2 regions of the Tardiphaga sp. OK246 genome follow, and region 2 is predicted to be linked to the other one. Evidence: riboswitches for the same ligand, from Rfam matches in the RefSeq annotation. Region 2 holds a riboswitch; the other holds the start of a gene.
The links. Region 2 has a riboswitch for S-adenosylmethionine ahead of metX (homoserine O-acetyltransferase MetX). Riboswitches for the same ligand answer to the same signal wherever they lie in the genome.

Region 1 (4,417 bases), on a different contig from region 2:
GAACCGTGGATGCCATGAAACAGGCCGACGCCGATGACTTCCGGAACGCCCTGGATGAGGGCGTTGCCGCCATGCAAAAGGCCGGAACTGACGTCATTTTAATGAATCTGCAGTACAGTCCACGCACGGAGACGATGATTTCCGGCTCCGCCTACCTAGATAATATGCGTGTGGTGGCGCAGCAGCACGACGTCCCGCTGTTCGACCGTTTCGCCATCATGCGGCACTGGAATGAGAGCGGTGATTTTGACCTGTTCAGCGCGTCACCCGGCATGGAGCTGGCGAAGCGGGTGCATGATTGTCTTGGCCGGGCACTTTCGACCTTTGTCGTCGATGCGGCTAAGATCAAAGCAGCGGATTTGAGGATTCAGCGTTAATGAGTTTCGTCGGCCATTTGTCTCGCTTTGCTGTCGTCGCTGCCTTTGCTGCCTCTACGACTCTCGCACTCCCGATCTCATCGTCCGTCGCGCACGCCGAAGCGGCGCAGGCCGCCCCAGCTGACGGCAAGGGCGCCGATCAGGGCGTTGCGGTGAATGATCCCGCGGACGCCGCGAAGAGGGGCGTCGCTGCGAAGGCCATCGACAAGGTCAAGGAAGTCGCAAAGACCGCGACCGATATCTTGAGCCGCGTCCCCTGCCGTACACCGAAAGGCGGCATGAAGGCGATGGGCGCGCTGCCGCATGTGGCCAGCAAGCTCGTGGCCGGCAAGCCCGTGGTCATCGTTGCGTTCGGCTCGTCCTCCACCGAAGGCTATGGTTCGACGGCGCCGGAATTCACCTATCCGAACCGCCTTGCAGCGCAGCTGCATCGTGCTTACCCGTCGGCCAACATCACCGTGCTCAACCGCGGCAAGGGCGGCGAAGATGCGCCGGAAATGATGGCGCGGCTGCAGAGCGAAGTGATCAATTCGAAGCCTGACCTCGTGATCTGGCAGGTCGGCACCAATGCGGTGCTGCGTAATCTCGATCCCGGCGAAACCAGCAAGATGGTGGAAGACGGCGTCGCCCGCATTCAGGCCGCAGGCGCCGATCTGGTGCTGGTCGATCCGCAATATTCGCCGCTGGTGAATACGCGTCCCGAAGGCACCAGCAAGATGGTCTCGCTGCTGCATAAGGTGGCCGAACTGCGCAAGGTCGGCATCTTCCCGCGCTTCGAAGTGATGAAGGAATGGCACGAAGGCCAGCAGATGTCGTTCGACAGCTTCGTTATTGCCGACGGCCTGCATATGAACGACTGGGGCTATGCCTGCTTCGCACAGTTGCTTGGCGACAACATCATCAAGTCGGTCGGCCAGGTGAAGCTCGGCATCAACGAGCCGCAGATTCAGCAGGCGCAGAAGCCGCTGTAAGTTCGAAGAGGGGCGAATGCCTCTCAGCCGTCATTGCGAGCCCGCGAAATTCGCCTTCGGCGATTTTCGCTGAGCGAAGCAATCCAGTCTTGCTTGAAAGAAAGTCTGGATTGCTTCGTCGCAAGTGCTCCTCGCAATGACGATGGAGAGATTGGCTACGCCTTCGCCAGTGCCGCCTGAAGATCTTCGATCAGATCGTCACGATGCTCGAGGCCGGCCGAGAAGCGGATGAAGCCCTCGGTGATCCCGAGTTCGAGCCGCGCTTCCAGCGGCAGGCGCTGATGCGTCGTTGTCGCCGGATGCGTGACCAGGCTCTTGGCGTCGCCGAGATTGTTGGAGATGCGGGCCACTTTCAGCTCGTTGAGGACGCGGAACGCCGCTGCCTTGCCGCCCTTTACCTCGAAGCCGATCAGCGTCGAACCCGCACGCATCTGCTTCTTCACCGTTGCCGCCTGGGGATGATCCTCGCGGCCCGGATAGATCAGTCGCGAAATCTTCGGATGCTGGGCGAGCACATCCGCGATCGCCGCGGCCGTCTGGGTTTGCCGCTCGACGCGGATCGCCAGCGTCTCCAGTCCCTTCACCAGCGTCCACGCATTGAACGGTGAGATCGAGGGGCCGGTCTGGCGCAGATAGTTGTGAATATGCTCGTCGATGAAGTCCTTCGACGACAGGATGATGCCGCCGAGGCAGCGCCCTTGCCCATCGATGTGCTTGGTCGCCGAATACACGACGACATCTGCACCGAGCGCCAGCGGGCTCTGCCAGAGCGGCGTCGCGAACACGTTATCGACGATCAGTCGCGCACCGCCGGCATGGGCGATGTCAGCGATGGCTGATATGTCGAGCACGTCGAGCGTCGGATTGGTCGGACTTTCCAGGAACAGCGACTTGGTGTTTGGGCGCATTGCCTTCTGCCACTGGTCGAGGTCGAGGCCGTCGACGAGGGTGAACTCGATGCCATAGCGCGGCAGCAGCTCCTCGATGACGTAGCGACAGGAGCCGAACAGCGCCTTGGCGGCGACGACGTGATCGCCCATGCGCAGCGGCGCGAGAATGGCGGTGGTCACGGCGGCCATGCCGGTGGCCGTCGAGCGTGCAGCCTCCGCACCTTCGAGGTCGATCATGCGGCTCTCGAACATCGACGTATTCGGATTCGAAAAGCGCGAATAGATGAAACCGGGATCTTCGCCCTTAAACCGCGCCTCGCAGGCTTCTGCGGTCTCGTAGATGAAGCCCTGCGTGAGGAAGAGGGCTTCGGACGTCTCGTTGAATTGCGAGCGCAGCGCGCCGGAATGAACGAGCCGGGTTTCGGGGCGATAGGACTTCGTAGACATGTGACCTCCAACGTACCCGCGTAACACGGGCACAAAAAAACCGGCCTGGACGGACGTCCTCAGGCCGGGATCGCATGCTGGAAGGACATGTGTCCCCGGCCTGTTTAGCGACTTATTTTACGTGGCTGCAAGCCGGCCGGCTCAAATCACCACGGGATAACGATGTGCATATTCCCGCTTGCCCTTTTCGTCAAGGCGGGGCTGAGATAACCGGTAAAGTCGCTATTTTTCAGTGTATTCTCGCTGAAGGACGACCGAAGGACGAGACCTGTGCCGTTTACGCTTGCCCCCGATGCCGATGGAATTCTGCCCGACCGCATGATTGCGGCGATGGCCGATGCAGGCCTGATCCTGCCGGAATATCCCTTCGTCGAGAGCCAGATTCAGCCCGCCAGCCTCGATCTGCGGCTCGGCTCCATCGCCTATCGTGTGCGCGCCAGCTTCCTGCCGGGGCCGAATTCGACGGTCGCCGAGCGCATCGACGAGCTGAAGCTGCACGAGATCGATCTGTCCGATGGCGCGGTGCTCGAAACCAACTGCGTCTACATCGTGCCGTTGATCGAGAGCCTGGCGCTGCCGCCGAACATCTTCGCGGCTGCCAATCCGAAGAGCTCCACGGGGCGCCTCGACGTGTTCACGCGGGTGATTGCTGATGGCACCAGACGGTTCGATGTGATCGGTGCGGGCTATCACGGGCCGCTTTATGCCGAGATCAGCCCGAAGACATTTCCAGTCCTGCTGCGCGAAGGCTCGCGCCTGTCGCAGGTCCGTTTCCGCGTCGGCGATGCGGTGCTCGACACCGAGGCGCTGGAAGAACTCCACGCGCAGGAGCCGCTGGTCGACAGCGACACGGCCGACCTCAACAATGGCCTCGCGCTGTCTGTCGATCTCTCCGGCGAGAATGCCTCGGGCTTCGTCGGCTACCGTGCCAAGCGCCATACCGGCGTGGTCGATATCGATCGTCGCGGTGGCTACAGCGTCAATGAGTTCTGGGAGCCGATCTCGGCGCGCAAGGACGGCACGCTGATCCTCGATCCCGGCGAGTTCTACATTCTCGCCTCCAAGGAGGCGGTGCAGGTGCCGCCGGACTATGCCGCCGAGATGGTGCCATTCGATCCTCTGGTCGGCGAATTCCGCGTCCACTATGCCGGCTTCTTCGATCCCGGCTTCGGTCATGACGGCGCCGGCGGCAAAGGTTCGCGCGCGGTGCTGGAAGTGCGCTCGCGCGAAGTGCCGTTCATTCTCGAACACGGCCAGATCGTTGGCCGTCTCGTCTATGAGCGCATGCTGGACCGCCCGGATGCCCTCTATGGCCAGCGCATCGGCTCGAATTATCAGGGCCAGAGCCTGAAACTCTCGAAGCACTTCAAGGTCTGACACGCACCGCCGGTCATCGTGGCCGAGAAAGAAAAAAGGCCCGCATTGCTGCGGGCCTAAGTTTTTTCTGGAGACGAAGTAGACGATAGATCGTCAGGCTTACTGAACGAAGCCTGCGCCGAAGTTGCCCAGATTGAAGCGATAGTTCAGGCCGGCCTTGATCGTGTGCTCGTCGTTCTTGAAACCACCAACGGCGAGGGTCGGCGTGATGAAGTTGACGTTGCCGAAGTCGTAATACTGGTACTCGACCTTGCCCGACCAGTTCTGGGTGAACAGATATTCGAGACCGCCGCCAACCGTGTAGCCATCGCGGCCACCATCGCCGGCAAAGCCGTTGGTGAAGCGCGAGTCAGCC
Region 2 (4,417 bases):
GTTCAAGTGACGATTTTTTAACGGCGACATCGGAGTGAATCGCTTCAACTTCAACGGACGCCATACGTATAGACATAGCAGCCACCCATTCGACAGAATGCGCGCTTATATTACCTATTACAATTAGCTTTTACGCACATCTTTGGCGTGTATCGCAGGCCGACACACGGCGCGAAAAGCCGCATCAAATGCGGTACTTCTGTTTCCATCAGGCAGAAATCTACACGCGATCAGGGTTGCGCCGATTTACTCGCGCGGCTCAGCAGGAAAACGCCCTGCTCCCCGAACATGTTCCAGAACCACCACGGCGCATTGAGGCGCAGCGGACGACCATAGAGATCGAGCGCAACGGCGCGCTCCATCTTCACGTTGATCTCGTCGCACAGCTGCACGAAGTCCTTGATGGTGCAGAAGTGAATGTTCGGCGTGTCGTACCACGTCGCCGGCAGATTCTCCGTACGTGGCATGCGGCCGCCGACAAGCAACTGCACGCGCATTTTCCAGAAGCCGAAATTCGGAAACGACACGATCGCGCTGCGGCCGATGCGCAGCAGATTTTCCAGCACGACGCGCGGCTGCCGCGTCGCCTGCAGCGTCTGCGACAGGATCACGTAGTCGAACGCATCGTCGGGATAGTTGATCAAGTCCGTATCGGCGTCGCCCTGCACCACTGCGAGGCCTTTGCCGACACAGCGGTTGACGCCCTCGCGCGACAATTCGATGCCGCGGCCGTCAATGCCGCGGCTTTCCAGCAATTGCAGCAGATCGCCATCGCCGCAGCCCACGTCGAGCACCTTCGAGCCCGGCTTGATCATCTCCGCGACCAGGAGGTGATCGCCGCGATAGTCCTGCGTGCCGCGCGGCGCCGGCGTCGCCACCGCAGAATTCAGCGGCAAGGCTTGTTGTGGAAACGCCATCTCTATGTCCCCGTAACAGGCAGGCCGCGCACGGAGGCTGCGGAGTTCAGAAATGCACCGGCGATATCGAGGAACTCGGGCACGTCGAGCAGGAAGGCATCATGACCCTTGTCGGTTTCGATCTCCGCAAAGGACACGCGGACGCCGCCGGCATTCAGCGCGTGCACGACGTCGCGCGATTCTGCCGTCGGGAACAGCCAGTCTGATGTGAACGACATCAGACAAAAGCGCGTCTGCGTATCGCGAAACGCTTCCGCAAGCTTGCCGTTGTGGTCGGCTGCGATATCGAAATAGTCCATCGCACGCGTCAGATAGAGATAGGAGTTGGCATCGAAGCGCTCGACAAAGGACGAGCCCTGATAGCGCAGATAGCTCTCGACCTGGAAATCAGCATCGAAGGAGAATGTCGGCAACTCCCTGTCCTGCATGCGGCGGCCGAACTTGCGGTGTAGAGCGGCATCCGACAGATAGGTGATATGCGCGGCCATCCGCGCGACGCCGAGGCCGCGATGCGGATGTGTGCCTTCCTCGAAGTAGCGCCCGCCCCGCCAATCGGGATCGGCCATCACGGCCTGACGGCCCAACTCGTGGAAGGCGATGTTCTGCGCCGAATGCCGCGTACTGCAGGCGACCGCTAGCGCGGAGAACACGCGCTCCGGATAGGCCGCGGTCCATTGCAGCGTCTGCATGCCGCCCATGGAACCGCCGACGACGCAAAACAACTGACCGATACCGAGACTGTCGATCAGCATCGCCTGCGCACGCACCATGTCGGGAATGGTGATGACCGGAAAATCCAGTCCCCATATCTTGCCGGTGGCGGGATTGGTCGAGGCCGGACCGGTCGAGCCCATGCAGCCGCCGAGCACATTCGAACAGATGATGAAGTAGCGTTCGGTATCGAGTGCCTTGCCGGGGCCGACCAGCGTCTGCCACCAGCCGGGCTTGCCGGTGATCGGATTGATATTGGCGACGTGCTGGTCGCCGGTCAAAGCGTGGCAGACCAGGATGGCATTGGATTTGTCGGCGTTGAGCGTTCCGTAGGTCTGATAGGCGATCTGGAACGGGGCGAGGTCGACGCCGCAATCGAGCCGCAGCGGCTGATCCATGCCAAAACCCGCGACCAGCGAGGTCGGATGATCGGCTTCATGTCCACGCTCATCGGGGCGGACAACCGGACTCTTCACCAGTTCGACATTTACCATCTTGATACCGGCCTCCTCAGGAGGTTCTCAAACCAAAACCGGAATCAGGCCATAAAAAACCCGGCCTGAACAAATAGCTCGGCCGGGATCAAACTGTCCCCGGCCTGTTTAGCGAGTTGTTTAACGTGGCTGCAAGCCGGCCGGCTCAAATGACCACGGAAGAGACCAGAAACTAGTCCCACACCCGCCTGTCGTCAATATGGGCATACCCCGGTCAAATTGCCCAACTGCCCTGCGGCCAGATCTTCCATGTTTTCTTTGCTTTCCGGCACCGTCTTACCTAATCAATGGCCGTGCCCGCCGGCTCCCCGGAGCCGGCCCGGCAAGCTCGACGGGACCTATCACGCCTCCCGTCCCGAAGGTTTTGAACATGTCGAAATTACCACCCGCCCCGCCCTCGCTGGACGAACTGCGCAAAGAGATCGACAGCATCGACGCGCAGGTTCACGCCCTGTTGATGCAGCGCGGCGACATCATCGACCGGCTGATTTCCGTGAAGCAGACCCAGGAGGTCGGCTCGGCCTTCCGACCGGCCCGCGAGGCCGACATGATGCGCCGTCTGGTGCAGCGCCATCGCGGCATCCTGCCGATCGACACCGTCGAGAGCATCTGGCGGGTGATCATCTCGACTTTCACTTACGTTCAGGCGCCGTTCTCGGTGCATGCGGATCTGTCGCTCGGCGAGAGCGCGATGCGGGATTCCGCGCGCTTTCATTTCGGCTTCACGGTGCCTTACGTCGCGCATTTCAGCGCCGCCGCAGCGGTCGAGGCCGTGGCCAAGTCCAAGGGCGATCTCGCGCTGGTCTCGGCGACGTCCAGCCGCACGCCGTGGTGGATCCCGCTGGAAGCCCTGGGCGCGCCGAAGATCATCGCACGCCTGCCGTTCATCGAACGCGCCGACCATCCGGCCGCATTGCCGGTATTCGTGGTGTCGCGCGTTGCCGACAGCGCCATGGTGACCGAGGTCGAGATGTGGAGCGTGCGGGTGTCCGGCTGGAATGCCGAGACCGCGCGTGCGCTGTCGCCACTGGCCGAAATCGTCGCCGTGCCGGATACCGCCTTTGACGGCGCGGCGCTGCTGATCTCGATCACGAGAGCCTCGAGCCTCGACAAGATCAAGTCGGCGCTGATCGAAGCCGGCGCCTCGGTGCGCTCCACGGCTCTCGTCGGCAGCCACGCAACCCGCTATACCGTGGCCGCCAGCGACGCACCGCGTTCGTAAGCCAATCTGACGTTCTGGAGTTGAAGATGTCCCGTCCTGTGCCGAAGCCCGGCATTCTCGATATCGCGCCCTACACCCCTGGCAAGAGCCCGGTGGTGGAGCCCGGCCGCAAGACCTACAAGCTGTCGGCCAACGAGACCCCGTTCGGTCCGTCGGCGCGCGCCAAGGACGCTTTCGCCACCGCTGTCGCGCATCTCGAGGATTATCCGGAAGGCACGTCGAAGGTGCTGCGCGAGGCGCTCGGCCACCGCTTCGGCCTCGATCCCGCGCAGATCATCTGCGGTGCCGGCTCCGACGAAATTCTCAACCTGATTGCGCATGTCTATCTCGGCCCCGGCGACGAGGCGATTTCGACGACGCACGGCTTTCTGGTCTACCCGATCGCTACCCAGGCGAACGGCGCCACCAATGTGGTCGCTCCGGAAACCAACTTCACCTGCAACGTCGATGCGATCCTGAAATGCGTCACGCCGCGCACCAAGCTGGTGTGGCTGGCGAACCCGAACAACCCGACTGGCACTTATCTGCCCTCCTCCGAGATCAAGCGCCTGCGCGCCGGCCTGCCGGAGCACGTGCTGCTGGTGCTCGACGCCGCGTATTGGGACTACGTGACCAAGGGCGACTACGACAACGGCCTGGAGCTGGCGAAGACCACCGAGAATACCGTCGCCACCTACACCTTCTCGAAGGTGCACGGCCTGGCCGCCTTGCGGATCGGCTGGATGTTCGGCCCTGCGCACATCGTCGATGCGATGAACCGGATTCGTGGGCCGTTCAACGTCTCGGCGCCGGCGATGATGGCCGCAGTGGGGGCGATCGAGGACACCGGCCATGTCGAGATGTCGCGCACATACACCGCCAAGTGGATCGGCATCCTGACCGAGGAAATCACCAAGCTCGGCATCGAGGTGACGCCGAGCGTGGCCAATTTCCTGCTGATGCATTTTCCGGCGACCGGCAAGACCGCAGCGGATGCCGATGCGTTCCTGACCAGGCGCGGGCTGGTGCTGCGCGCCGTGACCAATTACGGCCTGCCGAACTCGCTGCGCATGACCATCGGCACCGAGGAAGCC

Region 1: it holds a riboswitch for S-adenosylmethionine, as region 2 does, so the genes downstream of both, CHC01_RS23505 (O-succinylhomoserine sulfhydrylase) here and metX (homoserine O-acetyltransferase MetX) in region 2, are expected to answer to the same signal.

Annotation. Positions count from the first base shown of each region.
Region 1 covers NZ_FZOX01000005.1:446,629-451,045, forward strand. The annotation lists gene CHC01_RS23495 (SGNH/GDSL hydrolase family protein) at 1-377, shown strand, start outside; gene CHC01_RS23500 (SGNH/GDSL hydrolase family protein) at 377-1,348, shown strand; gene CHC01_RS23505 (O-succinylhomoserine sulfhydrylase) at 1,504-2,685, opposite strand; SAM riboswitch at 2,769-2,848, opposite strand; gene CHC01_RS23510 (2'-deoxycytidine 5'-triphosphate deaminase) at 2,956-4,062, shown strand; gene CHC01_RS23515 (outer membrane protein) at 4,162-4,417, opposite strand, start outside.
Region 2 covers NZ_FZOX01000008.1:8,965-13,381, forward strand. The annotation lists gene metW (methionine biosynthesis protein MetW) at 231-917, opposite strand; gene metX (homoserine O-acetyltransferase MetX) at 920-2,122, opposite strand; SAM riboswitch at 2,210-2,289, opposite strand; gene CHC01_RS27845 (chorismate mutase) at 2,493-3,344, shown strand; gene hisC (histidinol-phosphate transaminase) at 3,371-4,417, shown strand, end outside.